One region of the Paenibacillus sp. GD4 genome, then DNA from elsewhere that is predicted to be linked to it. Evidence: riboswitches for the same ligand, from Rfam matches in the RefSeq annotation. Region 1 holds a riboswitch; each other region holds the start of a gene.

Region 1 (7,414 bases):
TAACCGCGTGTTCCCGGATCCTCAGGGCATGCTAAAGCGCTTGAAAGACAAGGGCTTAAAAATCTGCGTCTGGATCAATCCATATATTGCGCAGCGGTCCCGGTTGTTTGCGGAGGGCTTACGGAACGGATATCTTGTGAAGCGGCAGAACGGAGACGTATGGCAGTGGGATCTGTGGCAGCCGGGCATGGCGCTGGTCGATTTCACCAATCCGGAGGCATGCGAGTGGTATGCAAGCTATTTGCGGGGACTCATTGATATGGGAGTGGACAGCTTCAAAACGGATTTCGGCGAGCGCATCCCAACTGACGTGATTTATCATGACGGCTCCGATCCTGTGAAAATGCACAATTACTACACTTTTCTTTACAATAAAGTGGTATTTGGCGTGCTGGAGAGCAAGCTGGGAAAAGGGCAAGCGGCGGTATTTGCGCGGTCGGCGACCGTCGGCGGTCAACAATTTCCGGTTCATTGGGGCGGGGATTGCTACGCGGATTACGAGTCCATGGCCGAAAGTCTTCGGGGCGGTCTGTCGCTCGGTTTGTGCGGGTTCGGCTTCTGGAGCCATGATATCGGAGGCTTCGAGGCAACCGCGCCGGCGCACGTATTCAAGCGCTGGCTGGCCTTCGGCTTGCTGTCCAGTCACAGCAGACTGCATGGCAGCAAGTCCTACCGTGTACCTTGGGCGTACGACGAGGAAGCGGTGGAGGTCACGCGCCTCTTTACGAAGCTGAAATCCCGGCTGATGCCGTACTTGTTCGAGACGGCGGCGCAGGCTGCGGAGCAGGGGCTGCCGTGTATGCGTGCCATGCTGCTGGAGTTCCCGGACGATCCGACCTGCGAGTTCCTGGATCGTCAGTACATGCTGGGAGAGCAGCTTCTTGTGGCACCGGTGTTCAGTGAGGCAGGAGAAGTAAGCTATTACTTGCCGGAAGGACGCTGGACGCATTTGCTGTCAGGGGAAACCATGGAAGGTGGAAGATGGCGTAAGGAAACGTACGGTTTTCTCAGCCTGCCATTATTCGTCCGGCCCAACAGCATCATCGCCTTCGGTGCGGTGGATACGCGACCGGACTACGATTATGCCGATCAAGTGGAGCTGCGGGTGTATGAGCTGGAGGACGGCCGTACGGCCGGCACGGTGGTACGAGATGTGTCAGGCGCAGCTGAGCTGAGGGCTTCGGTGAGCCGGGAAGGAGCAAGCCTGCTGCTTGAGCTGGTAGGCAGCGGCAAGCCGCTTACGATTGCCTTTGAGGGGATGGGAGAAATCGCTGCTGTAGAAGGGCTGGAGGCCGTAGTGGAAGGCAGCAGCCTTCGCATTCCCGCATGGGGGAAGACGGTTCGGGCACGAGTGCTCCTGCAAGAATCAGAGTAATGAAAGAAGGACTATTCCTTGGCCTATGTAGTTCAGGCTTTGAGGAGTAGTCCTTTTTTGCGCGTAGCATTAAAAAATCACGTTAAGGCGCACAGATTTTCGGGCGAAAAGCGTGTAAGGCGAAATAATCACCTAACACAGACCTTGCGCCCAGGTTTCACATGCAGAAGCACGATGAAACGTGAAAAAATCACTTTACGGCACAAAATTGTGCCCTTCAAGCAGAACGTAAGATGAAATCACCACTTTACAGATCTGGTGACAACCTCCGGCAGTATCTCCGCAAGCTGCAATCAAGCCTTCATGAAGTCAATCTCCTGGAATCGAGCGACCTCCTTTAGCCAACGTTCCTGGACGAAGGCAACATGATCAGGGTGCTCGTTGTAAGCGGTATAGTCATCCTGAGAGTCGAACTCCATGCAGAAGCCGAAATCAAAGTCTGTCTTCGGGCTGATCTGGCGCAGCACCTCGAAGTTCTTCACAACGGGTATTCCGGTTAGAATGCGGTAGCCGTCCTCAAGAAATCGAGCCGTCTCCGGCGCGTCCTTGGAATGCTTTAGTGTAAAAACCGCCATATGGCGTATCGTGCCGTTACCCATAGACATGATTAACATCTCTCCCGTACGATAGGTTGGACCTTCCTTCCAAATTCATCCTAGCAGATGAGATATGGAACCGGCAAGACGAGTTAAAGAAATACCATAACTTTACCATTTATTTTCAAGGAATTTAATGCTATATTCCTAATATAAAGGTCGATAATTGTCGTAAAATGTAGAAATGCCATTGAAAAGGGCAAACTTGTCGAAAGTCAAGGACGCAAAGCTTCGGGCCTAACGCAGCATGCTATGCTATGGCAGCCGGGCAACCATTGGGGGGATCGTGGAAAGAGCTGCCCATTAGAGGCGGCTTTTTTTGGTGGTTTGATCGGAATGAGCTCACTAACAGACAAAAAGACAAACATGACAAACGGAGGGGTATTCATGGAAATGATGAAACATCTGAAGGTCGGCGTAAAAATCAATCTTTTGATTCTGTTATGTGTGATAGCTTTGCTGACCGTCGGCATTATCGGTTACACAGGCATGTCAAGAATGAATAACGCATCGAAAGAAATGTATAATTACAAGCTGCTGCCGATTCAATACTTAAGTGCGATGCAAACCATTTCCTATCGACAAGAAGCCAACTTACTTGAGCTGATGATTACAACGGACGATAATATGAACGATAAGCTTTTGGATGAGATCAATCAAGCGTCCGCGGACACCGATAAGCTGATGAACGATTATTTGCAAACCGAGCTTGATCCTGGGGAGAAGGATTTGGTTGAAAAATACAACCCCGTCCACCAGAAATATCGAGATGCGCGCAAGGAATTACTTGCTGAGGCGCAAAAAAACAATAATGAAGCAGCGTATGCCATCTATTTACATAAAGTGGGGCCTTTGAAGGAGCAGCGGGATAAGATCATGAACGATCTGATTCAGTATAATTCCCAGACGGCCAAAGCGATCAACGATGAGAACAAAGCCGCTTTTTATTCGGCTCGTAATGTCATGATTATCGTATTCTTAGCGGTACTGCTATTAAGTATCGGCTTTGGCTATTTGATTTCCCAATCGATCAGCCGTCCGGTCAATCGTGTTCTAGGTATCTTGGATAAGGTAGCTCATGGTGATTTGCGTGAAACCGCTGATATTCAATCCCGGGACGAGGTTGGAAGATTGGCGGAGGCGCTGAATCATACCATTCAGAGCATGAGAGGAACCATAGGCGGTATTCTCGCTTCGGCCGAAAGCGTAGCTGCAGCAGCCGAACAGATTTCGGCAAGCTCCGAAGAGGTGGCTACTGGCAGCAATGAACAGGCTCAGGAGGCGCAAGCGATCAACGAGCTGTTCAGAGAATTGTCCGTAGCCATTAACTCGGTAGCCGTCAGTGCGGAGCAGGCGGCCGAGCTGTCGGAGGAAACCATGTCCATGGCGCAAAATGGAGGGAAAGTTATCGACCGATCGGTACAAGGCATGGAATCGATCCATCGTCAAATGGCGCTGCTGGAGGCGGACTCCAACCAAATCGGAGAGATCATCGATGTAATTGAAGATATTTCGGACCAGACGAACCTGCTTGCTCTGAATGCAGCTATCGAAGCCGCTCGTGCGGGTGAAATGGGCCGCGGCTTTGCCGTCGTTGCCGATGAAGTACGGAAACTTGCCGAAAGAAGCGGTGAAGCGACAAAGCAAATCAGCGTGATTATTAAGGGGATGCAGCAAAATACCAAGCTAAGCGTTTCCGCTGTGAATGAGGGTACCGTAGCCTCGCGGCAAACGGGTGAAGCCTTCCAAACCATCATGACTGTCGTGAACGACACGGCGAGCAAAGTATCCGAGATTGCAGCAGCCTGCGAAGAGCAAGCGGCTCAGTCGACGGAGGTGCTGCAGTCGATCGAGAAAATTTCCGCTGCGACGGAGGAAGCGGCAGCCAGCAGTCAAGAGACGGCATCCACCTCTCAATCCCTCGCTCAGCTGGCGCACGAATTAAAAAATATGGTAGCCGCCTTCAAACTAAGCTAAGAAGGTGCCGAATGAACAAACGTCTGCTTCTTCTTGGAAGCGGACGTTTTGTTTTCGCGTCTTTATTTCCGCTTGAAAGCCCCCAGCGCCATGATCAACAAGGGATACAAGAAGCCGAGCGCTACAGCATACGGCGGATATATGGTCGAGTCCCATTCGGCCATATACACGACATTGGGATAGACGACAAGCGACATGACGACAAGGATCATGCCGAAGGGCAAAGCAAGCGGACGGTAGTCCTTCAGCTTCAGCGTTTGAGCGAGTCCCGTCACACACGCGTAGGAGTACAATGTAATTTTGAAGTAAATCGAGAGAATCCAGATCCCTGCCAAGATCGACTCGATGCGCTGAAAAAAATCGGCGATACTGATTTTCCTGGCAAGCACATAGCTTGGGTACTGCTGCCGGGCCGTGCTCTCCGCCCCCATTACCGCGATGCACAGCAAGGTAATTAGTACAATCACAACGCCGCCGACGGCCGATCCGACGAGCAGCCCTCTCCTTGCCCGATCCCTATGGCGTATGTGCTTGGGAAAGAACATCAGCAGCACGACCATTGGAAGCGATGCCGTACCAATTACAGCTAAGACAGCCTTGGCCATGGAGGGGAAGCTCGTATTCAAAACCGGTTCCAGATTCGAGAGCTTGGTATCCGGAATGATAAGGACAACGAAAATCATGAAAAGCATGATAAACCACGGAAAAAAAACCTCCGCCGCCCGGGCAATCGTCTCGAGTCCGGAACGCAAGCCCATCATGACAACCGCAGCAAACAGTATGTTGATGAATTGGATCGGTGTTTCCGGCATAACCTGTGTCGTTACGAAATTTCCGATATAGGATAACAAGGTAGCCGAACCGATAAAAGAAAAGAAAATCAAGGGAAAAACGAGTACTGTTCCGACAACCGGTCCATAAAGGGAATGCGTATATTCAACAAACGTCATCCCTTCCATCCGTTTGCCGACGGCATTAAAGAAGAGGACGATTGCCAATCCAACCAAAGAGCCAAGAACTGCTGCCATCCAAGCATCGTTGCCCGCAACTGCCGCAAGTCCGGCAGGAATGATTAGAATGGTGGTTCCCACGGTAAAGAACATGGCAAGTATCGTAAATTGACGAACAGACACCATCATCGAACCTGCCCCCGCTTCGTCATTGTAAGAATCGCTCCAGCATATCGCTTACGGGTGTAAAGACAAAGGCAACAGCATCCAGCGGATTCGGGATCTTCCACTGGAGCGTTTCGGCCGTACTAAGACCCAGCCCGGTGAGCAGCAGCAGCGAAAAGCACAGAAATTCTCTCGTATCCTTACTCCGCCATAATGCGGGTCCCTCCACAAGAACGATTCCCGCTGCTGCAGCGATAATCCCGATCAGCGACCACATGACTTATTCCCCGCCCTTGACTTGGATTGGATTGGTTGTTGTGCCGAGTCTTCGAATTTTGGCATCCACTTGGATGTTGACCTCCAGGTTCCGAAATTCGCGATCCCAATCCTTCGCGTACGGCTTCCAGGCTTGGGGATCGGTTTTGCTAAGTACATCTCCAAAGCCGAGAATATCCGACTGAAACACCTTCTGCGCCTTACGAACCGCCGATGCAGCATAGCCGCGAATAACTTCCTCGGAGCGCTTTTCCAGCTCTTCAATCGTCTCGGTCTTCGTCAAATCAATAGCGCAGGAGGCATCTCCGATGTTCTCCTCAAGCTGGATGTTTACAGCGATACTCGGCTTGCCTTGACGAAATGCTCCTTTCACGTTCGACTTTGCCCGGATGAACTCCATGGCCAATTGGCCTCCGTTCGGACAAGGAATCTGCCCCACGGAATTGTTTACATGACCAAGAATATAATTGTAGCCCTTGCTCTCTTCTTCCGTGAGCCAGCCGATCAGCTTATCACCCTTAAAAGCGGCAAGCTGGAAAAGCTTGATGTTGGTAATCATTTTAATTTGTTCTACATTTTCCCTGGTTTCGATATTTCCGGGTCCCGCATGCCCGGATAACGTAACGCCCGTCAAGGAAGGCTGCTTGCCCTCCTTCGTCAGATCCTCCAGAAGTTCATCCAAGGTCACCTTTTTGGCTGCAGCCCAAGATCTCTCGACGGCATCTAACGATTTATAAATCTTGTTTCCGGGAATGACTTCCTGAGGGATGGTGTACACCCTTAGAATTCGCTCAGCGGAATAACCCTTAGAAACGAGAATGGCAAAGTTGGCCCTTAACTCATGATCCCGAGAAAGGAAATCAATCGTCCCTTTAATCCCCTCCTTGGCCAGCTCCTCTCCGAAAATGACAACCCTTAGGTGGGACATAAGCATTTTCCTCGGGGACTTTGTGGTCATGCGCCTCAACGCCTCAAATACCGTCTTGCCGGTCTCCGTGTACGTTTGAACGGGAATCCCCTTGCCTCCCCGGTCCTTGGGGGCGATCTCTCCCGGATTTACGATTTGTACCGAAATTGCGTAGCCCCCTTCGACTTTATCCAATCCTAGAGCCAAGGCAATGGCCACCTCATTCAGCTCGCGCCGGTTCCAGCAGCCGGTAGCCGCACAAATAACGCTAAGCCATATGATCAACACCGCTAGACGTTTGTTCATCGAATCCCTCTGTTTGCTAAGGCGTTGTCGGAGTTATCGCTGCCGGTCAGCAGACTTTCCTTGTTTGCGGGAGAACATGGAGCGCATGGGCATTCGGAATATGGTATCCTTCTGTTCTTCCAGCTGAAGAGGAGCAAACGGCGACAAATACGGGATTCCGAATGACTTCAGCTGACATAAATGAAGCACAATGGCGATTAAGCCGATCGTAATACCGTATAAGCCGAACGATGCCGAAAGCCCCATCAATACAAAGCGCAGCAGTCGCAAGGAAATGCCCATATTAAATGATGGAATCGCAAAATTGGATATCGCTGTAATGGACACCACAATCACCATGGCAGGGGAGACGAGTCCCGCTTCTACAGCGGCCTGTCCAATCACCAGCGTGCCTACAATCGACACCGACTGTCCGATGGTCTTGGGCATTCGGACGCCCGCCTCACGCAGGATTTCAAAAGTAATCTCCATCAGCACGGCTTCAACAAAAGCGGGAAAAGGAACCCCTTCTCGCTGAGCGGCCAAACCGATAAGCAGCTGCGTAGGAAGAAGCTCATGGTGAAATGTCGTTACGGCCACGTAAAGCGAAGGTGCGAGCAGGGTAATAAACAACGAAAGGTAGCGCAGGATTCGGATGAGTGTAGCAAAATCCGCCCTTTGATAATAGTCCTCGCTCGAGATATAAAATTGCGAGAACAACGCCGGAACCACAAGCACAAAGGGTGTGCCGTCCACAAGTATGGCTACCCGGCCCTCCAGCAGCGATGCGGCTACCGAGTCCGGGCGTTCCGTATTGATCATTGTCGGAAAAGGCGTCAGCACCTTATCCTCGATCAGCTCCTCGATCGTTCCGCTCTCCAGC
Region 2 (7,414 bases), on a different contig from region 1:
GAACCTATGACGACGGGATCCGGTTCAGTGAAAGGCATAGCGAGGAGCTGGGGCTCTATGTGTGCAATTCCATTAATCCGTACCGGATCGAAGGGCAGAAGGGGATGCTCATCGAGCTGGCCCATTCGCTAGAGTGGCAGCTGCCGGATTGGATCGTCGTCCCCGGAGGAGCGCTCAGTAACGCAACGGCCATAGGCAAAGCCATTCATGAGCTGTATGAGCTGGGCTTCATTCACCGGAAGCCGCGTGTCGCGATCGTCCAGGCGGAGGGGGCAAGTCCTTTTACCCGGATGCTGACGGCACAGCGAAAGGAGCTCATTCCGGAGCCGAAGCCCTTCACCAAGGCGTCGGCCTTAAATATCGGCAATCCTCCCAGCTGGAGAAAGGCGCTTCGCTATGCCATAGACGGCTGCGACGGCGTTACGCTGTCTGTTTCCGATGAAGCTATTCTGCAGGCTAAACGGCTCATCGACCGCAGCGGACTTGGCTGTGAGCCGGCTTCCGCGGCAACACTGGCCGGTTTAAGGCAGCTGGTTCGGCAAGGGACGATTCACCGGGAAGAGACGGCGGTATGCATTCTTACAGGACATCTGCTGAAGGATACCGAATCCATTCGGGAGCTGCACCTCGGGGCGACGGATCTCGCCGCAAGCACCCCTTTGAGCGTCGAAGAGCTGACTCTGAGGATACAGCCCGGATTCGACACCGATTGCTAAGCTTGGTTGCTTTCCCGTCTTCATTTCTATACAATAGGGAAAAACGCACATGGGAGCTGTTACTAGGATGAACGTTAAAATTTCCCGCAACGCGGCGAAGGTCCTTCTGGCCGAGATTGAGAAGGAAGAAGACAAAAATTTGAAGCTTCGCGTCTATGTTACCCACAGCCACGGCGACCACGCGCATTATGGTCTTGCTATGGATACGCCTACGGAGAAGGACGTTGTCGTTTCTACCGATAAAGGCATCGATGTGATTCTGCAAAAGAACGAAGCGCTGCTGGACGGCGTTCGGATTGATTACTTCTATACTCCGCAGGAGGGCTTCGCCGTAACGAATCCGAGCAAAGGCAATCACGGCGACCATTAATTCGGCTTGTCCCTGCGTATAGAAAGGAAAGGTCCGTATGGCCAACGACATTCGGGTTTGCGACAAATGCAAGCACATGAGAATGAAAACCGCTGTTCCCAAGCTTCAGAAGCTTGCGCCGGATGCGGAGATTAAGATAGGCTGCAAATCCTACTGCGGTCCCTGCTCGCGGTTTGCTTTTATTTACGTAAACGGTCGCTACGTTACCGGAGCTACGGAAGACGAAGCGATTGAGAAGGCGAAGAAATACATCAAATGAAAAAGAGCCTGTGCAGGGCTCTTTTTTTGTTGTATAATGATCTCCAATTTACCAACCGTTGGTCAATAAAAGGAGAACGCACAAATTGCTTCCTAAAATAGACTCTGCACAAAAAACGGGTTTTGCCCGTTTCCTGCTCTTTCTGCACGCCTATCATCCGATTGTTCATACCTTGCTCGTCGGTACCATTCTGGCCCGCGCCGCCTCGTCCATGAGCATGCCCTTCCTGGCCATCTATTTGTCCCGAGATGGAATGAATCCGCTGCTCATCGGGGCGATCATCGGCGCGGGCTCTCTGGCGGGGACGGCGGCGGGGTTTATCGGAGGAGCTCTCTCTGACCGTCTCGGACGGAAGCTGATCATGATGATCGCCCTGATCGGCTGGGTCGTCATCTTCATGGGCTTCGCTGTAGCGAAATCGCCTGCAGCCTTTCTGCTGCTCAATATGCTCAACGGCGTTTGCCGTGCCTTCTACGAGCCGGTTTCCCAGGCGTTGATGGTGGATGTGACGACGAAGGAGAAGCGATTGAAGGTATTCTCGCTCCGATACCTTGCCATCAATGTCGGTGTTGCCGTAGGGCCGCTTCTCGGAGCGTATTTCGGTACGATGGAGGCGTGGCTGCCTTTCCTTATTACCGCCGGCATTTATTTGGCATATGCTATAGGTCTTTACTTGCTGCTGCAGCGATTCGGTATTCAAAAAATCGAAGGAGAACACAAAAGCCAAGTAACGGTTGCTTCAGCATGGCGCGTCATCACCGGAGACCGGGTATTCCGATTGTATATTATGGGCGGAATCATCGGAGCGATCAGCTATTCCCAGATGACAGTGACCTTATCACAATATGTGGAGCGAAGCGTAGCCGACGGAGCGACACTGTTCGCTTTGCTGATGAGTATTAACGCCATTACCGTAGTCGTGCTGCAGGTACCGGTATCAAGGTTCGGGGAGCGCTTCGGCCCGCTTGCAGCGATCGTGGCTGGAAATCTCATGTTTGCCCTAGGCAATATCGGGTACGCCTTTGCGGATTCGTGGCTGCTGTTCATGGTATCGATGTTCTTTTTTACGCTGGGGGAAATATGTAACTTTCCTGCATCGAATGCCCTAATCGACCGGCTGGCGCCGGAGGGAATGCGAGGGACTTACTTCGGGGCGCAGTCGTTCACAAGTCTGGGACACTTTATCGGGCCGATCATTGGGGGAGCTGTACTATCTCACTGGGGCGGATCTCCGTTATTCCTAGGATTGGCGATAGTAACAGTAGGCGGTTCTTACTTTTATTCCAGAGGGAATCAATTGTTTAATTCAGGACTAAAGACCTACGTGAATTCCAGAAATTGAGCACTATGGTTGATATATTCCGTGAGACCTATCTTTTATGCTAAGAAAGGATAACAAAAGACAAAATTCGATCGTTCTCGATATGGGCAAAGCAGACGAAAGTCTGTGACGCAAAGCTACAGGGGCTACTACGGAGAAGATGCGTTAAGCCAGCCAGCCGCCGAAGGAAAGATGATTCGCGTATAGATGCGGGCCTCCAGTCCTTGGGACGGAGGTTCTTTGTATGTGTGACAACCTATTCTAAAAGCAAAGAGGGACATAATGATGAAGCAGGAGTTTTGTACGAAGGTGGGCAGTGACGTCGTAGGCTTGTATTTGACGGGCGACGGACCGAGAATGGTGATCAACCGGGAGGAATACGAGCTGACGCGGCCCTGCTGGGACTTGGAGATGGTGATGGGACAGCGTCATCATGTCATTACCTTTTATTGGCGCGGTGAGGTTAAGCTTTCCGTGCGTTTTGATGCCAGTAATGATGTGCTGCTCAAACTGTTTGATTACTTAAGCTACCGGACGGAAAAGGTTCGGTACGCGTAGAAGTAAAAGTTTGTTCAAATGGATAAGCCTCCTGCATACATATTAGGTGATAAACTAGGGCTGTGAAGATTTCAGCCGGCCTAATAGGAGGAATTCCTGTGCAACCGACCGATTACGCGGCATCGGCTTCATTCGAGCATCGCTTTTGGCTGCAGATTGCGGGCGATCATGCCCGGTTCATTAAGGACGCGTTATCTCCGGATGAAGTACAGGAGATTCAGCGTGCCCGGTTTTACATTGCGAAGCTGGATGAGCTGCTGGAAAAATCCAGGACGGAGCTGGATGAAGCGCAGCTGCAGGAGCTTAGCCGGGAGAGCTATACTCGCGCTCAGGATCTAAGGAACTTCAAGCTCCATCTGCTGCGCAGACACCTTACGGGTAAGATTGGCCTTAAGCTGCCGCCGAGCTTTCTGAACCATATGGTCAATGAAGTGGAGGAGTATTTGCGTGTCCTCCGGTTCCTCGTTTCGGGTCAACCGGCTCCCATGTATAATGAAATCCACCACCATCTGGTATGGCTTCAGGATGCATTCGGGCATGCCGCTTCGATTGCCGGCGACCTTGATATGGCGGAGAAGCCGTTGATTGAAACCGCCCAGAGCTTCGAATCGCATTTCCGCGATTTTTACATGAAAGCGGTTGAGCTGGCAGGCTACATGCGCGCGAACATTTCGCAGTTTCCGGCACTGGCTCGCTTCAACAAGGAGATTGAGCTGGAGATGGTGCTCTTCAAGGGCTTCCTCCGGGAGCTGGAAGAGATGAGGCTGACCGGCGAGGTGCTGGGTGTATTGACACCGCTGATGGCGGATCATATGGCGCGCGAGGAATGCTATTATTTGACGAAGCTTTCGCTTACGGCCGGCACCAAAGCGCCGGAGTGCGACCCGGGCAAGCCGAGAACGGAAGGATAACAGATAAGGAAGACCGGATTTGAGCAGCGCAAATGCGAGCTCAAGGCGCCGGTCTTTTTTCCGTTGCCGATTCAACCCTTTTCCGAGCTGCGGTAGGTGCGGGGAGAGACACCGGTCTGCTTCTTGAATACTTTGCCGAAATGGGAGAAATTATCGAAGCCGACCTGCTCCGAGATATCGGTAATGCTGAGCTCGGATTGCTGAAGCAGACGCTGCGCCTCCTTGATTCGCTTGAGGTTCAAATAGTCCGTGAAGCTGAAGCCGGTAATTTCTTTAAATTTGCGGCTGATATGACTGATACTGACATAAAATTTCTCGGAAAGCAGAGGCAGGCTGATCGGTTCGGCGTAATTCGCATTAATATATTGAACGATTTCCGATATTTTTTCATGCATCGGCGAGACATGCTCCATTGGCGCCGTCTTGTTTTTTTGATGATAACGTGCGGCATGCAGCAAAAGCTCGGTAGAGGCAAGCTGAACTGCGAGCTCGTAGCCGGGAGCGGCAGCGTGGATTTCTTCGAGCACGGCCAGCAGCATCCCTTCCAGCTTTAAGCGCTCATGCAGGGGGAGACGAAGCAGCGGTGCATCAGCCATAAAGGGAGAGCGCAGCAGCTCGGCAAGCTCCGGAGGATGCTGCTCGAAGAAGGACTCCCAGTAATAAATTAAGATTCGATCATGCTCGGGTATGCCGACATCCGAGGTTTTATGAACTTCTCCGGAGCGAATGAAGATAAGGTCTCCCGCTTCGACCGAGTAAGACCGGTCTTTAATAAAGTAGCTCCTCCGCCCGGAAAATAAGTAATAGAGCTCATACTGCGAATGGATGTGGTTAATGGCCATGGTGTAGTGTCCCTTGCGGCGATCGAATTCGACCCCGATCCTCTTGTCCGGCGTTGTGCAACGGAGTTGGTTTGGAAATTGCATCGGCTCATAACGCTCCTTTCCTAGGAACAGTATAACAAAATTTGCGGCATTTGACGCGAAAAGGTTTCATTTGCGGCGAATGTTTTATTTATTTGCGCTATGATTTGATTCAGAGATGGGTTAATCACGAAAGGAGAGAATGAATATGGCAGCAAAAAAGAAATATGTTCAAGTAGGTGTCGGAGGGCGAGCCGAGTTCTTCTACAAGGCGATTGCAACCGATTACAAGGAAACGTCGGAGCTTCTCGCCGTTTGCGATATTAACCAGACCCGCATGAATTACGCCAACAAGCTCCTTACTGAAAAATACGGATACAACCCTGTAAGAACCTACAAAGCCGATCAATTCGATCAAATGATCGAGATTGAAAAACCGGATGCCGTAATTGTTACCAGTGTGGACCGGACTCATCACACTTACATTATTCGTGCTTTGGAGCTCGGCTGCGATGTCATTACAGAGAAGCCGATGACCGTTGACGAGAAGAAATGCCAGGAAATTCTTGATGCGGTGGAACGCACGGGCCGTCAGGTTCGCGTAACGTTTAACTACCGCTATGCGCCTCATCATACGAAGGCTCGTGAGCTGATCATGAACGGCGAGATCGGCAAGGTCACCTCGATCCATTTCGAATGGCTCCTGAATACGAAGCATGGCGCCGACTATTTCCGTCGTTGGCACCGTGATAAGCGCAACAGCGGCGGCCTGCTGGTGCACAAGTCGACCCATCACTTCGATCTGGTCAACTTCTGGATCGGCTCCCAGCCGGAGGAAGTGTTTGCCTATGGCGACCTGCTGTTCTACGGCAAGGAGAACGCGGAGCAGCGCGGAGAGACGAAATTTTACCAACGCGCTACCGGCAATCCGAATGCGGAAGGCGACCATTTCGCTTTGCACTTGGATAAGAACGAACACTTGAAGGCGCTATACCTTGACGCAGAGCACGAGGACGGCTACCAGAGAGACCAGAGCGTATTCGGTGACGGCATCAACATCGAGGATACTATGGGTGTGCTGGTACGTTACAAAAATAATGCGATCCTGACCTATTCCTTGAACGCCTACATGCCTTGGGAAGGCTATCGGATTGCTTTCAACGGTACCCGCGGCCGGATCGAAATGACCATCGTGGAGCAGTCTTATGTTAACTCCGGTGGCGATAAGGCGCTGGAAGGTGCGTTGAAAGGTAAAAAAATCGTTGTGCAGCCGATGTTCGGTGCTCCGTACGAGGTGCAGGTGGAGGAAGGAAAAGGCGGTCACGGCGGCGGCGACCCTGTGCTGCTGAATGACATCTTCGGTACCCCTGTAGAGGATAAATTCCGCCGTGCAGCGAATCATGTGGATGGCGCCCAGTCAATCTTGACCGGCATTGCGGCGAACCGTTCCATTCGAACAGGCCAAGCAGTAAAAGTGGATGATTTGGTAAAGTTTCACTAAAGTAAATTTAATGTCGAATGAAATCGAATAAAAATCCCGCGCCCCGATGCATTTCAAGCATTCGGGCGCTTTTTTTTCATCCGAGCCCCTATTGTACCGGGAATGTGCAGCGATTATAATGGAATGGTACATAAAACTAGTGCTGTGGAACTAAGGGGAGGAACCGCTGTGCGTTTGATTACTCGTTCCGATTTCGACGGATTGGTATGCGCGATGCTGTTTAAGAAGCTCGGTATGATTGATGAAATGAAGTTCGTTCATCCGAAGGATGTGCAGGATGGGCTGATTGAAGTAAATGAAAATGACATTCTGGCTAATGTTCCCTATGTTGCCGGCTGCGGCCTTTGGTTCGACCACCATTCCAGCGAGATCGAGCGCAACGCGGAGCAGGTCGGCGTGAAGGGCGAGGTACGCATAGCACCGAGTGCGGCCCGCGTAGTATACGATTATTACGGCGGCAAAGAACGGTTCGGCGATATCGACGATATCATGGAAGGCGTGGACAAGGCCGATGCGGCGCAATTTTCCGCCGACGATATTTTGAACCCGAAGCGATGGGATCTGCTGTCTTTCATCATGGATGCACGTACGGGCTTGGGACGTTATCGTGATTACCGGATCAGCAACTATCAGCTGATGGAGGATTTAGTGGATCACTGCGCAACCATGACGATCGAAGAGATTCTGGAGCTTCCGGATGTGAAGGAACGCGTCAACCGTTACTTCGAGCTGGATAAGGAATATAAAGCGATGCTGCAGCAATATACGCGAACGGACGGCAATGTCATCATTACGGACCTGCGCGGGGTGGAGACGATTTATCCGGGGAACCGCTTCATGGTGTATGCGCTCTATCCGGAGCAGAACATCTCCATCTGGGCGATCGACGGAAAGGGCAAGCAGAATGCCGTGTTT
Region 3 (7,414 bases), on a different contig from region 1:
CGCGGTCCTCCTGCACCAAAAGCCCGGCTCCGAGCAATGCTTTCATATGGTGGTAAAGCTGCCCCGTCGTACCCATCTGCAGACGCTCCACCAGCTCTGACCCGCTTAGAGGCTGAACCATGACGGACTTGAGAATATCAAGCCGCTGCTTGTGACTAATAGCAGCGAGCACTTTGGCGGCTTTCTCCCCGTCGAGCTCCAGAAGCTGACGAATCTGCCTCTCTTGGGGGTCCCAGCGGTAGCTTCGCTCTTCATCGCGGATATGGCCAGAATAATAAATAGTCCCCGCCCCGTCCTCCTCTGCCCGGATGCTTCCGAGAGCCGAATCCCTCTGCTCAAAACCTTCCTGAATCCTTTTGGAAGGGGAGGATCCTACAAGCTTGGTGACAAGCTGACGAAGATCATCCAACTGGAATTTTAGTAAATCCAGCTCTGCTCCGTAATCTCTGGCGGTAGCCAAGATACATCACCTCATCAAATTATTGAAATACGTAGTTACGTAACTACGTAAATGATAACATGAAGTGTTTTGTTTTGTAAATATATTCCTGGATGAATAAAAAAACGACCTTGAATTGAATTCAGGTCGTTTGGTGGGAGTGCTATTGCGCCATTTCCTTGGCTGCAGCCACCTTGCTGATCCCTGTGTGGATATCAAGCCAGCTGCTGAGCTGCCGGAAGCCGTCGAGCGAGAAGTGAACGATTTGTTTTTCCTTTCCTTCGCCGGACATTTCGATGACGATCTTGTTCTCGCTTTCGGTGCAAATGGCAATGTAATTCGAAGTTTCTCCCTGCGCCTCCTCCTGCCAATTGCACAGGTAACTGCTGGTAAAGCTCTTCACGACGCCACTCCCTTTGAATAAGTTAATGACTTTCAAACCGTCAGCTGCATGGCTTACCGCTTCCAGCGTCGGGGTGTGCCTACTCTCCTCCGCACAGCTAGGCGCCTCCGCCAGCTCCGACGCGGAGGTCTCTGCCTGAGGGGTCGCTACGGGTTCGGCAGCTTCCGAGGCTTCCACAGCCAGGGCCTCAGTCATAGCCTGCGCTTGCACTTCCGGCGTTGTCTCCACCGTCGCAGCGATAGCAGCATGGCTGTCCGACTCCTCCTCGGACGCCAGCGGCTTAAGATGCGGCATCGCGTACTTGCGAATGATCTCCTTCAGCCGCTCCGGGTTGAACGGCTTCATCACATAGCCTTTAGCCCCGGCATCCAGTGCGTCGAAGATCAGATCCTGCTGGTTGCTTGCCGAGCAGATCAAAATAACCGCTGTGGAATCGAGCTTTAGGATTTCCTTAATCGCATCGACGCCGTTCATCTCCGGCATGGTCAAGTCCATCATGACAAAATCCGGAATGAGCTCTTCATAGAGCTTAACGGCCTCACGGCCGTTGCTTGCCTCACCTACGACCTCATATCCGGACTGTCTTAAGCAATCGGCAACCATTCTTCGCATAAAGTTCGTATCGTCTACCACCAGCACCCGATAGGACATATTCCGTGGCCTCCTTTGTGTTTTCACTGCAAATTCTGTGCCTCAACCGCTGCTGATTTCACGCAGCACTTCATCCACTGTCGTAATGCCGCTGCGTGCCTTCATGAGACCGTCATAAAGCAGGGACTTCGAACCACTCTGCTCCAGCTGCTGCTTCAGTTCCTCCGGTTGGCGCCTCGATAACATCCAGCTTCGTAGTCCTTCCTCTGACGTCACCACCTCTTGAAGAGGAACATACCCCCTATAGCCGGTCTGCTGGCATAAGCTGCAGCCGCTGCCCCGGATGACCGTAGGCTTGCCGCTGATCTGGGCGGATACGAAGGAGCGGAAGTTTCCGATCAGCCCCTTGCTTGCCTTGCCGTCCTCCGGATGAAGCAGCCCATGGCTTTCGAATTGGGCGGCCTCCTCATCCGTGACCGGAACCGATTGGGCGCATTGCTTGCATACTCTGCGTACCATACGCTGGGAAACGACACAATGCAGGGAGGAAGCCGCTAAGTAGGGATCCGTTCCTCTATCCAGCAAGTGCTGAAGGGTCTCTGCGGCACTGCTGCCGAGGACACTCCCTATAATCAGCTTTCCCCCAGCTGCGGCGCGGAGCGCCATCTGCAGCATGCCCGGTGAAGAAAGATCATCGATGAGGATGGCGTTCGGCTCCTGCCTCAGCACGGAGCGGAGAGCCAGAGGGGCTGTGAGGCCGACTTCATCCTTCACTTCCACCTGCTGAACGCCGTCCAGCCTGCGCAGTACACGTTCCTCGACCGATGCGCATCGGAGCGTTTCTTTGTTCAGCTCCTCCATCAGCGTGTACAGCGTTGTCGTTTTGCCGCTGCCCCAAGGCCCTGAAACTAATATCAGTCCGGAGGGCCGTCGAATCGATTTTTCCAATTTATGAAGGTTCGGCTCGCTGAGCGATAGTTCGGAGAGCTTGCGGATTGCTTCCGAAGCATCGGTTACACTGACGAAAAGGCTCTCCCCCGCGGTGGTCGGCAGAGTGGAGAGACGCAGATCGACCGTCCTGTCCGCTACATGGACCCGCAGCGATCCTTCCTGAGGGAGCTTACGCTCCGAAGGGTCGAGCGCAAAGGCGTTCTTCATCCGTTCCGTCAGCCCAAGCTGCAGTTTAGAGGGCAGCGTTGTATGGGTTCGCATCGAACGGTCGATTTTGAATCGGACCCAAGCACCCTCATTCTGAGGCTCCAGGTAAATACCGCAAGCCGTTTGCCGAACGGCCTCCTCCAGCAATTGCTCCCAGAGATCCGTCGCATCCTGCATACCGTAGTGCCGAAGAACGGCTTGCTCGATTTCCGTTCTTGTCGCAAGACAGGGCTGTACCAGCAAGCCGGTTGTCATTTGGATGTCCTTAAGGGCCTCCTGATTCAGGGGGTCCAGCATGACCACCCTTAGTTTTCTCCCTTTGACCTCCAGCGGCATGACCCCGTGCTTACGGGCTAACGTCCCTGGGATCAGCTGCAGGGTTTGCTCGTCGAACTGAGCCTCCTCCATATTGACTACGGGGACGCCGAGCTGGAATTCGAGCGCTTCTACCAGCTGCCGTTCTGTGATAGAGCCGTTTAAGGTTAGCAGCTCACCCAGCTTTCGGGGCGTGGTCGCCTGCTGCAGAAGGGTCTGCTCCAACGTTTCCTTCGTAATCAGCCCGTTCATGATTAGAAGCTCGCCAAGTCGCATAGGGATCTCCTCTCTCTAGAAATGAACGCAAAAAAGCCAAGCACCTCCGAGCAACCCGGCTGTCCTGCCATCCCTGGGGATGGGGTAGACCCGTGGCTTTGCGTCCCCGACTTTCGTACGGGTTTGCCTTTGTTCCTTGTCTTGGCTTCCTACACACATCGTCAAATTTCACTTACTATCCATTGTACCAAAGCCCGTACTAATCGATATGAGGAGGGAGAATCAATTGTAACCGATACCATCATAGGCCTGAAGAGGGTCATGGCGACCTTTCAAACAAGGAATACAGTCCCCCCAGGAGGGACTTTTTTCCTTATGGGAGCCGATTGCTTTTAACATAAACTCCGGGTTAAGGGTAAGGTGACGCAGTGAATTCCGCCCCCCAGCTTATAGATTTCATCGACCTCTACGGGAATGACATCAATCCCATGTTTAGCAAGCAGGTCCATCGTACGAGCTCCGCTGCTGGAGAATAAGACCCTTCCAGGTTCGAGGGTCAGGGCATTGATCGTTAGGGGAGGATCCTTGGGATCTACATGCAGCAGCTCGATGTCGCGCTGGTGCAGCTCATCGAGGAACCAAAACGGCAGCAGCGCCGTGTTCACGAGAGCCTTGTGATGATCGATCGGCATAAAGGCTTCGTCCAGATGGATGATCGTTGAGGGCAAATCGATGACTAGGAGGCGAATTTGCTGCAAGGATAAAATGAACCGGATTTGCTCAATCCCCGCAGGGTTAACCCGTTCGGACCGGCCGATCAGCGCAGTGGCCGGATCCAGCATCATAAAGCTGCCGCCCTCTGCAAGGCCCGTTCCCTGAACCATGCCTAGGATTGGAATTCCCAGCCCTGCGAATGTCCGGGCAGCCAGCGGTGTCTCCCCATAGCGCAAATGAAGGGCTGGACGGGACAGGATAACACCTCCGGGTATTACCATAGCAAGGTCCCTCGTGAACATTCGCTCCGGGAGTCCATCGGAGGCTTCGTCCAGTGACAGGACTTCGATCCCCTCCTTCTTCAACGCTTGAGTCAAGCCGTCATATTGTGTTTGCAGCCGTTCCAGAGCAGGGAGCTCTTCTTGTCGGTAGTCACTAGGTGTGTTGCCCTTTACCTCTTCGTTGAATACAGGGCCGGCTTCGATTTCTGCCACATGGCGGTGCAGATGCAGCACTTCCCGGCCCGGACGATGCATCAGAATTTTGCCTATGCGGCCGATCTCATTCGATGCCCCCCAATAATCCCCCCATACTTCTCGAAGCATTTCCTTATCGTAAGAGGGCTTCGTCACCAAGTCCCTGGATAAATATCGTTTAGTAAGCTTCATAAGTGCAGTCTCATTCCTTTCCTCTCTTTTCAGTGTAACCACAGATCAACGGTTTCAGCCTAGGATTTGGGCAAAGAAGAAAGTAGTGGTACAATGGCAGGAGTATGATTATAGGAGATGAACCATGTTTAGCGAAGATGTTATTTTGACCAAAGAGGGGCTTGCGAATTTGGAGGCCGAGCTTGAGGAGCTCAAAACCGTAAAGCGTAAAGAGCTGGCCGAGCGCCTTAAGGTAGCCATCAGCTACGGTGATTTGAGGGAAAACAGTGAATATCATTCGGCGAAGGACGAGCAGGCGTTCTTGGAAACTCGTATCAAGACGCTGGAGAACATGCTTAAGAAAGCCCGCGTTGTGGAAGCCGGAGCCAATGATCTTTCGACGGTACAAGTGGGCTGCAAGGTGGTTCTCCATGATGTGGAGTTTGACGAGAAGGTGGAGTACCAGTTAGTAGGTCCGGCCGAAGCGGATGTGGAGAGCAACAAGATCTCGTACGAAAGTCCCCTGGGCAAGGAGCTAATGGGTAAGTCAGTCGGTAGTAAAATCAGCGTTCCGGCGCCGTCCGGGATTATCGAATATGAGCTGTTAGAGATCAAGCTGTAGGCAAAACAATCCAAATCACTCCAAATAGGGGTGATTTTTGTTTTTAACGGTTTTTGTTTGGGAGCCGTTGACAGGCTTGGCGGGCGTTGGATACGATGGTGCATAAGATATGGCTTTCAAGCACGCCTGAAGGTCGAGAAGCCGGGCGGCGCGGATGAGCTGCTGACGGCGCTGGAACCATGTGATGCATCAGCGCCAGACACGGGCTTATGGCGTACTATAGCGAGGAAGAGAACTATCGGACGATGAAGCGAGAATCGGGAGGGGATGAAAGGGTGGAAGAAAAAGGAGAAAAAGACACATGGGCAATCGGCAGAGCCGCAGAGCAGGTCCTGATCGGACTTGCCGGATGGGGCGACCACGATTCGCTCTATGCGGATACGGGCGTGACCGGCAGGGATAAGCTCCGGGCGTACAGCGGGCATTTTCCAGTGGTCGAGGTGGACAGCTCCTTCTATGCGATCCAGTCCCCCGAGACCTTCGCCCGGTGGGCTGAGGAAACGCCGCCGGGCTTCCGCTTCGTAGTCAAGGCTTACCAGGGGTTAACCGGCCACCAGCGGGGGCCGGAGATGGTGCGCCGCGCGCTGGCGGCGCTGAAGCCGGTGGATCCGCACCGCCGCGGGGTGCGGCCTTCTCCCGCTGCGGCCCCCCCGAGCCGCAGCGAGCTGTTCCGCGCGTTCCGCGACTCGATCGCGCCGCTGGCTCACGCGGGTAAGCTGCTGGCGGTACTGTTCCAGTACCCGCCCTGGTTCGACTGTACCCGCGAGAACGTGGAGTCGCTGCGCTATGCGCGTGCAGCGATGGAGGGGCTGCCGGTGGCGCTGGAGTTCCGCCACCGCAGCTGGTTTGCGCCGCAGCTGCGGGAGCGCACCCTCTCCTTCATGAGGAAGGAGGGGTGGGCGCACAGCATCTGCGATGAGCCGCAGGCCGGCGAAGGCAGCGTGCCGACCGTGCTGGAGGTCACGCACCCGGACCTGACGGTCGTGCGTTTCCATGGGCGCAACGTCGCCGGGTGGAATAGCACCGGCCAAACCGATTGGCGCGATGTGCGATATCTTTACCATTACAGTGAGACGGAGCTCGCCGAATGGGCAGACCGCCTTGTGCAGCTGCAGCGTCAGACGGCTCGCATTGCCGTCATCTTCAATAACAATTCCGGCGGTCATGCTGCCGGCAACGCCAAGGAGCTTATGCAGCTCATGGATATTGACTACGAAGGCTTGGGTCCGAGGCAGCTGGATCTGTTCTAAGGGAACGGTGATGATGCTTTGTCATGCGGTAGACCGCCGCTTTTGACCCTTATCCCTATGGCTCAGTAAGCGGCCGTTAAGAACCCGATGGGGATTCCAGAATTCCCCTTCCGCTCATTCTCTGACCACGAATTTCCCCATGGTGCACGGAGTTTAATGCCTCCTCCGTTCTAAAGATGGGGGGATGCTCAGGAACAGAAGCTAATCAGCTGCCTGTAGGTATAACGAGGCATGTTCATGCACAGGTGTGTTAACGAAGACAACACAGCTCCATCCCTGGAATGGTTGATTCGATAACAAAATTCGTCAAGATAGACCTGCAGATGCTTGCGACCGAGGCCCTTGAAGGTCCGGTTCATCCATCGACTTGCACGACCGGCCAGCTGAAGCAGCGGGACAAGCCTGGCGGAGCTATACCTTTGGGTTACGTAGGTTGCCGTGGCTGCGGAGCTGATTTCATTCTGTGTGAAGGCCTTGATCGCATCACGGTGAACGATTCGATTCTGAATATGCTTCTTGGAAATCAGCTTCATTTTGACATAGTCAGCGCCATCAGGTGCGGTTGAATTGCTTCCGGTTCCGACAAAGAAAGGATGCTCTGAGGGGGAAGCCTGAAACGAAGCGTTCAAAGGCCGGTTATAAACAGCCGCATTTACTTGCACAATGCCCAGCAGGAGGTTCTCCATGTCAGCGGAGCCAATGGCATAGCGAATTTTTTGCAGCATGGTCCAGGCTGTTTTGTAGGTTACACAGATGATCTGGCTCAGTCGTAGGGCCGAAGTCCCCATGTCGGAGGCAACCAGAGCTAGTGCAGTGAACCATTTGGTAAGGTCGGTTTTGCTTCCTTCAAAGACGGAACCTGTCAGTAGGGAGGCTTGATGGCGGCACAGACGGCATTCAAACAGGGGGAGCCTGCGCGTAGTCGTCACATAACAATGGGGATGGGCACAGCGAGGGCAGCAATAGCCGTCAGGCCATTTCCATTGAAACAACATAGTAACACATGCGTCCTCTGTCCCTGTAGGAAACAGATGGGCTTCCGTCAACCTAACGTTGAAA
Region 4 (7,414 bases), on a different contig from region 1:
CTCTTCCTTGGACAAGAAGTAACAGCCCATTTCCTTCATCAGGCGCTTCGCCGCATCGTAAATCGGCTCCTCGAGAATGACCGCTTGCTCCGATGCGCAAATCATGCCGTTGTCGAACGTCTTCGACAGAATCAAATCCGTTACCGCCTGCTTCAGATCGGCCGACTTTTCGATGAAGCAAGGCACATTGCCCGGACCGACTCCCAGTGCCGGCTTGCCAGTGCTGTAGGCGGATTTCACCATCGAGGATCCCCCCGTGGCCAGGACCAACGCGACATCCTTATGGTTCATCAGCAGCTGTGTCGCCTCGACGGAGGGCGTCTCGATCCATTGGATGCAATCCTCCGGCGCGCCGGCTTTTACAGCCGCATCCCTAACAACGGCGGCAGCCGCCACGGAGCACTTTTGCGCCGACGGATGAAACGCGAATACGATCGGGTTTCTCGTTTTGACAGCAATCAGTGACTTGAACATCGTAGTTGAAGTCGGGTTCGTCACCGGCGTCACCCCTGCAATGACACCAACCGGCTCCGCTACGACACTGAAGTTCTCATACGGGTTTTCCTCGATAACGCCGACCGTTTTGGCATACTTGATACTGTGATAAATATATTCCGTCGCAAAAATATTTTTCGTAATCTTATCCTCGTATACCCCGCGTCCCGTCTCCTCTATTGCCAGCTTCGCAAGCGCCATGTGCCGGTCTAGCCCGGCGAGCGCCATCTGCTGCACAATGCGGTCGATCGCGTCTTGATCCAGGCTCATATACTCCTGCTGTGCCGCCTTGGCCCGTTCCACAAGCCGGTCTACCTGCTGCTGGACGGACACGTTCTCCGCCCTTTCCGTCTCCTGCCGTGCTTTGTTTACTGCCATCTCCATCCACTCCTCTATAGAAATGATCCTTCCTGATCACTATGTTACTTTTTTCACAAGGAAAGAACTATGAAGTTGCTCACACCGTAAATATTTTTTTCCTGCACAAAAAAGAAAAGGACCACCCTCAGGTGATCCTTCTCACATCCTATGTACCTTGCTCGAATCAATACGCCGAACCGCCGTACAAAAACCGGTTGTTCCACTGGGTTCCGCTAATCGAATCGATGCGTACGCCGCCCGAAGCGACCGAATACGTATGCAGCATTTGGCCGTCCCCGAGATAAATGCCTACGTGCGTAACCGGCTCCGTTGACTTGTTGATCCCTTGGTAATCCGAAGCACTGGAGCCTTTGTAGGACATGAAGAACATCAGGTCGCCGCGCTTCAGCTGGCTCCAATCGTTTACCTGGTTGCCCTTGCCCCTCACAAAGTCCGCCTGTGCCTGAGAATCACTCGGGAGCACCGTTCTTGCGCCGAGCCAGAAGATCGTCTGCATGAAATCAGAGCAATCGAAGGTGGAATCCTCCCAACGGGTAGAGCCGAATTCATAAGGAGTTCCCAAGTAAGCCGTACCGGAATTGATAATGCTCTCCACCCGCTCCGCCATAGGCAGGATCACACCGGTAACGGAGAAATCCGTTGCCAGATATTGCGAACCTGCGCTTACGTAGCCGCTCACTCCAGAGGCATCCTCCGCCCGGTACCAGGAAGCATTCACCTTCTCGATGACATAAAGACCCTCCCCCACCGGCAAGGAGCGGATAATCGAAGACGAAGTCGAAGGCTGCGTACGGAAATTCACTTTGGCGATCACTTCCGCATTCGATAAAACATCAATGTAAGTGCCGCTGGAGCTGACGTACCCAGTCAAACCCTGAGCATCCTGAATTTGATACCAATTGGGATTGACCAGCTGCAAGGCCGTTACCACTTCACCGGCTTTGAGGTAGCGCATGACATTGCTTGAGGTGGACGGCTTGTCCCGGAAACTGACGCTTTTCGTCGCCTTAAGCTTGGTAACGGTCTCGGCGGCCTTCGCCGCCTGCATCGGAACCAGAAGCATACACATCATAAGCATGGCTAAGCCGGCGATCCACATTTTTTTCATCGTTAATTCCCCCGAGTTGTTAGAATGTCCTACCCGATCCGGAGTTGCCTAGGGAACGATGTAAAAAAAGAATCTTCCGCTGCAACGCCGCGCGCAGACGTCTTGCGGAGGTCCTCTTTCCTTCGATCGTTCGACAGCTGGCTGGCAAGAAGAACACCGAAACCGGCGTTCTTCGTAGCCCCTATAGCTTTGCGCCGCTGATTTTCATCAGGTTTGCCTTTTCGGGACGGAAAGTGGAAATGCTTTGCATACTCTGAGTATAATTCGACAATATTTTTCCGGCATGTGTCCAAATGCGTATTTTTTTCCATGGAATATTTAAGTTTTATTGCCTATTGTGCTCATGTTAATTTTTGTAAGGGACTTATAAGGACTCCAAGTGCTTGAGAAGTTCGTTGATTTCACGGCGCTTGTCGTTCCTGGAGATTTACAGCATTGGGCAGCAGGGATCCTTAGGGGAGGTTAGAGAAATATAGACTATTGGTCCTATACATTCGGACATTTCGTATCCCGTTTCTTTTTTAAGGGGAGGTCATTCGTATCAATAAAAATGCAGTAGCCGTGTTTTCATTCGCCGGTTACCATATTATACCTTTAAATTTAGGAGTTTATATCCTTGAAGTCGTATCTATCGAAGGGCCGGTTGGAATTAAATCCTCTTTTAGACCTGATCTATATAGTTCCCCATACCTGCCCCCAGCCTCTACTCTTCCTCCCAGCATCCTTCGCTGTATCCCTCGGTAAGCAGTCCGCCGTACGGACGCAGCACTTCATGTAGCAGCTGTATGACCGGCTCATGCTCATCCTTGCGGTATAACTGTTCCAGCGCAGCGACCAACGAATTACTCAGCTCTTCGTCGAACCTCCGCAGCATACGCAAGGCCCACTTCCCGTCTCCTATCCATTGCCGGTTAGCTCTTAATACAAATTCATGCACAGAACCGATCAGTTTCCCAGCAATAAACAATCTCTCAGCTCGATCCCTGCTGCTTTGCAGATCAAGCAAGCCATTTGTGATGTCATACCTGGCATCGCTCAGCTGCTGCGTAGTCCACTCGTAGGGTCCGGCCTGCAGCGCATCCCGTGCCAGTCCGATAAGCTCCGCCGCCGAACCGTCATCCCGCAGAACCGCTCCTTCGGTGCACATACGCAGTATCGACGGAAGTCCCGACTCGGCTGCCGCCTCGATAAACATAGGAAAGCTGTCGCGGGTAACCACGAATGCCTCAATCAACCAGCCGTGGGCGGTGTACGTTTTGCGGAACGGATACGACCGCGATTCATCCAGGATAACCAGATCCAGATCGGAATCCGAGGTGTCCATGCCTTTCACGGCACTACCGGCAAGTATGGCTGCATTGCATTCGGGAAATTGCTTCTCAAGAAACCATTCCGCCGCTTTCAGGGAAGACACTCGGCCCGCCATCTTATCCCTTCGACCCCACAAGAACGGCTGAACCCAGGAAGTCTCTGCTTTGATCCATCATGTCCGTATACGTAAGCGAGGTGTGCCATACGGAAGCGTCAATATAGGCACCTTCACTTACGATTTGATGCTCATCCGGATGATTTAGGTCATCCTGCGCCGACAGCTCTTCCATAGGGGAGACGGAGAGACGAATGTCGGTGAAGCCCTGCGCTTCCAGAATCGCTCCCCATTCCTCTGCAGATAGCAGTTGGGCAATGCCTAGAAATTCCACCAGTTCGTCTTTAATGCCTCCCGTCACATCGTGAAGGCGGATCACTTCACTGTCATATAACATCCCCCCGGGCTTCAGCACACGGTAATATTCCGAAACGGCTGCCGATGCATCCGCGAAGTTGGTAACGGATTCGGCAAGGACAAGATCAAATTGATTGTCCCCAAAAGGAAGCCGGCAAATATCGCCTACCGCAAAATCTACCTTCACCTGCTGCAATTCACTGCGCTTTTTCGCCTTCTCAATCATCCCCGGTCGCAAGTCGACGGCATATACTTGAAAGCCCTTTTGTGCAAGCAGACATGCTGTACGGCCTGTTCCGCACCCAACCTCCAGAATGGAGCTGCCCGGCTGCAGCGGAATGGTATCCAGCATTTTTAAGGTAAAAGCGAATCCTCCGGGATGGGCGCTGCCTATTCCCAAATGCGTTAACATATCTAAATATTTCAAGGTTAATCCTCTCCTTCGCACACTACTAATAAGTAAATGCGCGGAGCGAGGAGATGGTTTGGGCGATTGCCTCAGGGCATCCGTCCAAACAATTCATAAGCGGCTCCATATGCTGTTGTAGAAAACGTCAGGGAGGTGATAGACATGAGTGCAGTTGCAGGCTACCGCTCTTCCACAGCAGCGATCCTTGTGCTTTACATCCTGTTGGTCATCATTTTGTCCGCAGGTTTCTTTGTCTAAATGACACAGGGACGATTAAGAGCGTCGACCACTTCGGCCGACGCTCTTTCCTGCCTTCTTTTAAGCTTCCGCCAGCTGAAGCACGCGAACCAAGGCTCCGCGGGGAGGGGCTTGCCCGCCTGCAGGAATGCACAGCAAACACTCCGCATCCTTGATTGATACCATGATGCTGGACTTGTCCCTACCGGCAGGCGCTACCTTTAGTGTTGCTTGCTCGGTGTAAGTACGGGCTCTTACATAGCGCGGGTAAGCGGAGCCTTTGCCGTAATCCGCATCCAGCAATGCGGTACATTCTCTGGGCAAAGGACGGGCGCAGCCTTGAATCGCCTTAAGATACGGCCTCACGAACAGCTCAAAGCCGACGAAGCTTGCTCCCGGATTGCCTGACAAAGCAAACAGCGGCTTCCCCCGCCACCAGCCGAACGAGCTTGGACTCCCCGGGCGCATCGCCACCTTGTTGAAGATAAGCTCCCCGTCCCAGCGCTGAAACAGCTCGACCAGCACATCCTTATCACCGACGGAAACTCCCCCGGTCGTTACGAGGATATCCGCCCAGTCCAGCGCCTGCAGCAATGCCGCCTCTACCGTTTCCGGACAGTCCGGTAAAATCGGCATCAGCCTTGGCTCTCCTCCTGCTTCACGGATCTGGCAGGCAAGCATATGGCTATTGCTGCCTCGTATACGGCCAGGCTCCAGCGCAGCTTCTATTGGGAGCAGCTCGGAGCCGGTGGAGAAGACCGCCACTCGAGGTACACGGTGCACCCTCACCTCGGCACAGCCGAACGTAGCCAAAATGGCCGCTTCCCCGGGTCCGATACGGCGTCCTGTTTCCAGCAGCAGCTCCCCCACCCCGATTTCCTGACCGATTGGAGTGATGTTGTCACCCATCCGCATCGACTTGCGGACCAGGACCTTGTCGCCCTCCGGCCCGTCACCGGCCAGCAGCTTGTCCGTCATCTCCAGCATAATGACCGCATCCGCACCTTCCGGTACGACTGCTCCAGTCATAATGCGGGCCGCCTCTCCCGGCTGCACGGACCTTTCCGGCACCGATCCGCAAGGAATCGTCTCCGTCACGCGAAGCGCAACGGGCCGCAGCGCTTCCGCGTCCAGGCTGTCACTGGCCCGGATGGCATAGCCATCCATCCCCGAGCGGCGAAAATGCGGCACCGGATGGTCTGCTATGACGCTCTGCGCAAGCCTTCGGCCATGAGCCAGCTCCAGCGGAACGGCTTCCGCAGGCAGCAGCTCCGCCCGATTTAGGATAAGCTGCTGCGCCTCCTCCACCGTGATCGCTTTCCTGCCGAAGCGCAGCGAATTCGTCTGATCTGCGGCCATGCTTACCCTCCAATCTGCGACATGCGGCGCACCGTCGGCGTGTGGCTCTGCCGTTCGTTCAGCAGCGCCTTCGCCATTTCGTGGCTTTCGGGCTTCACGTCAAGCGCACGGAAGAACAGCTCGGCCAGCGCCTTGTCGTCGCCGATGGCCTTGCGTACGTTAAATTCGTCCGACCAATACAAACAAGGCTTGATGTTCCCGTCCGCCGTCAGCCGGAGCCGGTTGCAGGTTTCGCAGAAATGATCGCTCACAGGATGGATCAGACCGAATGAACCCGCGGCACCGGTAATTTTATAGTTTTGCGACGGTCCGTTTCCGTACACCTCTCCCGAAGGCTCGGCAAGCCACCCCTTGGCTTCACAAACATCCAGTACGGTACTAAGGGGGACATACTTATCCTTCCAGTTCTGGTCGTCATGACCGATCGGCATATATTCTATAAAACGCACCTGCAGGCTCCTCTCGATCGTCAGCCTCAGGAAATCTTCAATTTCGTCATCATTCAAGCCCTTCATGAGCACGACATTCAGCTTGATCGGGTCAAGTCCCACGCGGTAGGCTGCCTCGATACTGCCCAGCACCCTTTGGATGTCGCCGCCACGGGTAATCAGCTTGAAGCGGTCTGCTTTCAACGAGTCCAGACTCATATTGATCCGAGTCAGCCCGGCTGCCTTAAATTTCTCCGCCCGCGATGCAAAATATATCCCGTTCGTTGTGAGCGCGATATCCTCAATACCGGGGATGGCGCTCAGACTAGCGATCAGCTCTTCCAAATTTTTGCGCACCAGCGGCTCTCCGCCGGTAATCCGCAGCTTGCGAACCCCATATCCGGCCAGTACGCGAACGACTTCGGTAATCTCATGAAAGGTGAGCAGCTTCTCCTCAGGCTCAAACTCCATACCTTCCTCCGGCATGCAGTAAACACATCGAAGATTACAGCGATCCGTTACTGAAATGCGAAGATAATCATGAACTCTTCCAAACCGGTCCACTAGCACCATAGACATCCATACCCCTCCCCGCTCTCAGCCTCTTGTAGCTATTATGGCATATCCGTTTGGAAAAATATAGCCTATCTCCCCTGCAGTAATTGCTCATATGCGGCAGGATCGTTCACATTGCGAGCAAAGTCCAACCCGATTTGTCTTGTTTCAAAAAAATCCTCATCGGCATATGCCGTATAGAGCTTGTCGAGCAGCCGCATAAGACGAAGGTCTTCCGCCTGCAGCTGCCGCTCCACAAATGGCAGGCAACGCCGGCGGTAGAGACCGTGCAGCGGCTGTACGCGTCCATGAAGCCGCGGCACCGCGGCATCCCGGCTGTCCTCCTCCAGCAGCCCGACAAGAGCCTGTGCAGCCGTGGCGGAAATAAAAGGCATATCGCACGCGGCCACCCAAAGCGTATCGTTCTTGGCGGCATGCAGCGCTGCCTGCATACCCCCTAGCGGCCCGAGACCCGGCTGTCGATCCGGAATCAACGTTACGTTGAAATGTTTCGGAAGGACCGGCTTGTGACGATCGGGCTCATTGGTTACTAACAGCAGCTCCTGACAGCAGGAACGCATCACTTCCAGCTGATGCTCAAGAAAGGTCCTTCCTTGATAGGATAGCAGCGCCTTGCTTCTCCCCCCCATCCGGCTATTGAGTCCGCCGGCCAGAATGACACCGGTGAGCTTCGAGTCGCGTGTCGTCATTGCACCTCT

What was found. Region 1 has a riboswitch for cyclic di-GMP ahead of RAC89_RS26395 (methyl-accepting chemotaxis protein). Riboswitches for the same ligand answer to the same signal wherever they lie in the genome.
Region 2: another riboswitch for cyclic di-GMP. It lies ahead of RAC89_RS04885 (hypothetical protein); the one in region 1 lies ahead of RAC89_RS26395 (methyl-accepting chemotaxis protein).
Region 3: another riboswitch for cyclic di-GMP. It lies ahead of RAC89_RS11390 (GspE/PulE family protein); the one in region 1 lies ahead of RAC89_RS26395 (methyl-accepting chemotaxis protein).
Region 4: another riboswitch for cyclic di-GMP. It lies ahead of RAC89_RS16050 (C40 family peptidase); the one in region 1 lies ahead of RAC89_RS26395 (methyl-accepting chemotaxis protein).

What each region holds. Positions count from the first base shown of each region.
Region 1 is NZ_JAVCYK010000002.1:776,778-784,191, reverse strand. Features, by position in the region: gene yicI (alpha-xylosidase) at 1-1,375, shown strand, start outside; gene RAC89_RS26400 (Dabb family protein) at 1,669-1,980, opposite strand; cyclic di-GMP riboswitch class I at 2,160-2,248, shown strand; gene RAC89_RS26395 (methyl-accepting chemotaxis protein) at 2,359-3,948, shown strand; gene RAC89_RS26390 (GerAB/ArcD/ProY family transporter) at 4,011-5,087, opposite strand; gene RAC89_RS26385 (hypothetical protein) at 5,107-5,340, opposite strand; gene RAC89_RS26380 (Ger(x)C family spore germination protein) at 5,344-6,552, opposite strand; gene RAC89_RS26375 (spore germination protein) at 6,586-7,414, opposite strand, start outside.
Region 2 is NZ_JAVCYK010000001.1:1,031,408-1,038,821, reverse strand. Features, by position in the region: gene thrC (threonine synthase) at 1-716, shown strand, start outside; gene RAC89_RS04900 (iron-sulfur cluster assembly accessory protein) at 784-1,086, shown strand; gene RAC89_RS04895 (YuzB family protein) at 1,124-1,345, shown strand; gene RAC89_RS04890 (MDR family MFS transporter) at 1,431-2,687, shown strand; cyclic di-GMP riboswitch class I at 2,763-2,852, shown strand; gene RAC89_RS04885 (hypothetical protein) at 2,949-3,224, shown strand; gene RAC89_RS04880 (DUF2935 domain-containing protein) at 3,323-4,135, shown strand; gene RAC89_RS04875 (helix-turn-helix domain-containing protein) at 4,207-5,061, opposite strand; gene RAC89_RS04870 (Gfo/Idh/MocA family protein) at 5,207-6,499, shown strand; gene RAC89_RS04865 (DHH family phosphoesterase) at 6,668-7,414, shown strand, end outside.
Region 3 is NZ_JAVCYK010000001.1:2,415,080-2,422,493, reverse strand. Features, by position in the region: gene RAC89_RS11400 (ATP-binding protein) at 1-460, opposite strand, end outside; gene RAC89_RS31650 (response regulator) at 603-1,493, opposite strand; gene RAC89_RS11390 (GspE/PulE family protein) at 1,536-3,182, opposite strand; cyclic di-GMP riboswitch class I at 3,229-3,320, opposite strand; gene RAC89_RS11385 (dimethylarginine dimethylaminohydrolase family protein) at 3,515-4,504, opposite strand; gene greA (transcription elongation factor GreA) at 4,629-5,105, shown strand; gene RAC89_RS11375 (DUF72 domain-containing protein) at 5,381-6,355, shown strand; gene RAC89_RS11370 (IS1595 family transposase) at 6,544-7,414, opposite strand, start outside.
Region 4 is NZ_JAVCYK010000001.1:3,314,577-3,321,990, reverse strand. Features, by position in the region: gene adhE (bifunctional acetaldehyde-CoA/alcohol dehydrogenase) at 1-873, opposite strand, end outside; gene RAC89_RS16050 (C40 family peptidase) at 1,040-1,984, opposite strand; cyclic di-GMP riboswitch class I at 2,114-2,212, opposite strand; gene RAC89_RS16045 (nucleotidyltransferase domain-containing protein) at 2,688-3,398, opposite strand; gene RAC89_RS16040 (class I SAM-dependent methyltransferase) at 3,412-4,134, opposite strand; gene RAC89_RS16035 (YjcZ family sporulation protein) at 4,279-4,374, shown strand; gene RAC89_RS16030 (molybdopterin molybdotransferase MoeA) at 4,435-5,712, opposite strand; gene moaA (GTP 3',8-cyclase MoaA) at 5,715-6,719, opposite strand; gene mobA (molybdenum cofactor guanylyltransferase) at 6,785-7,405, opposite strand; gene RAC89_RS16015 (MOSC domain-containing protein) at 7,402-7,414, opposite strand, start outside.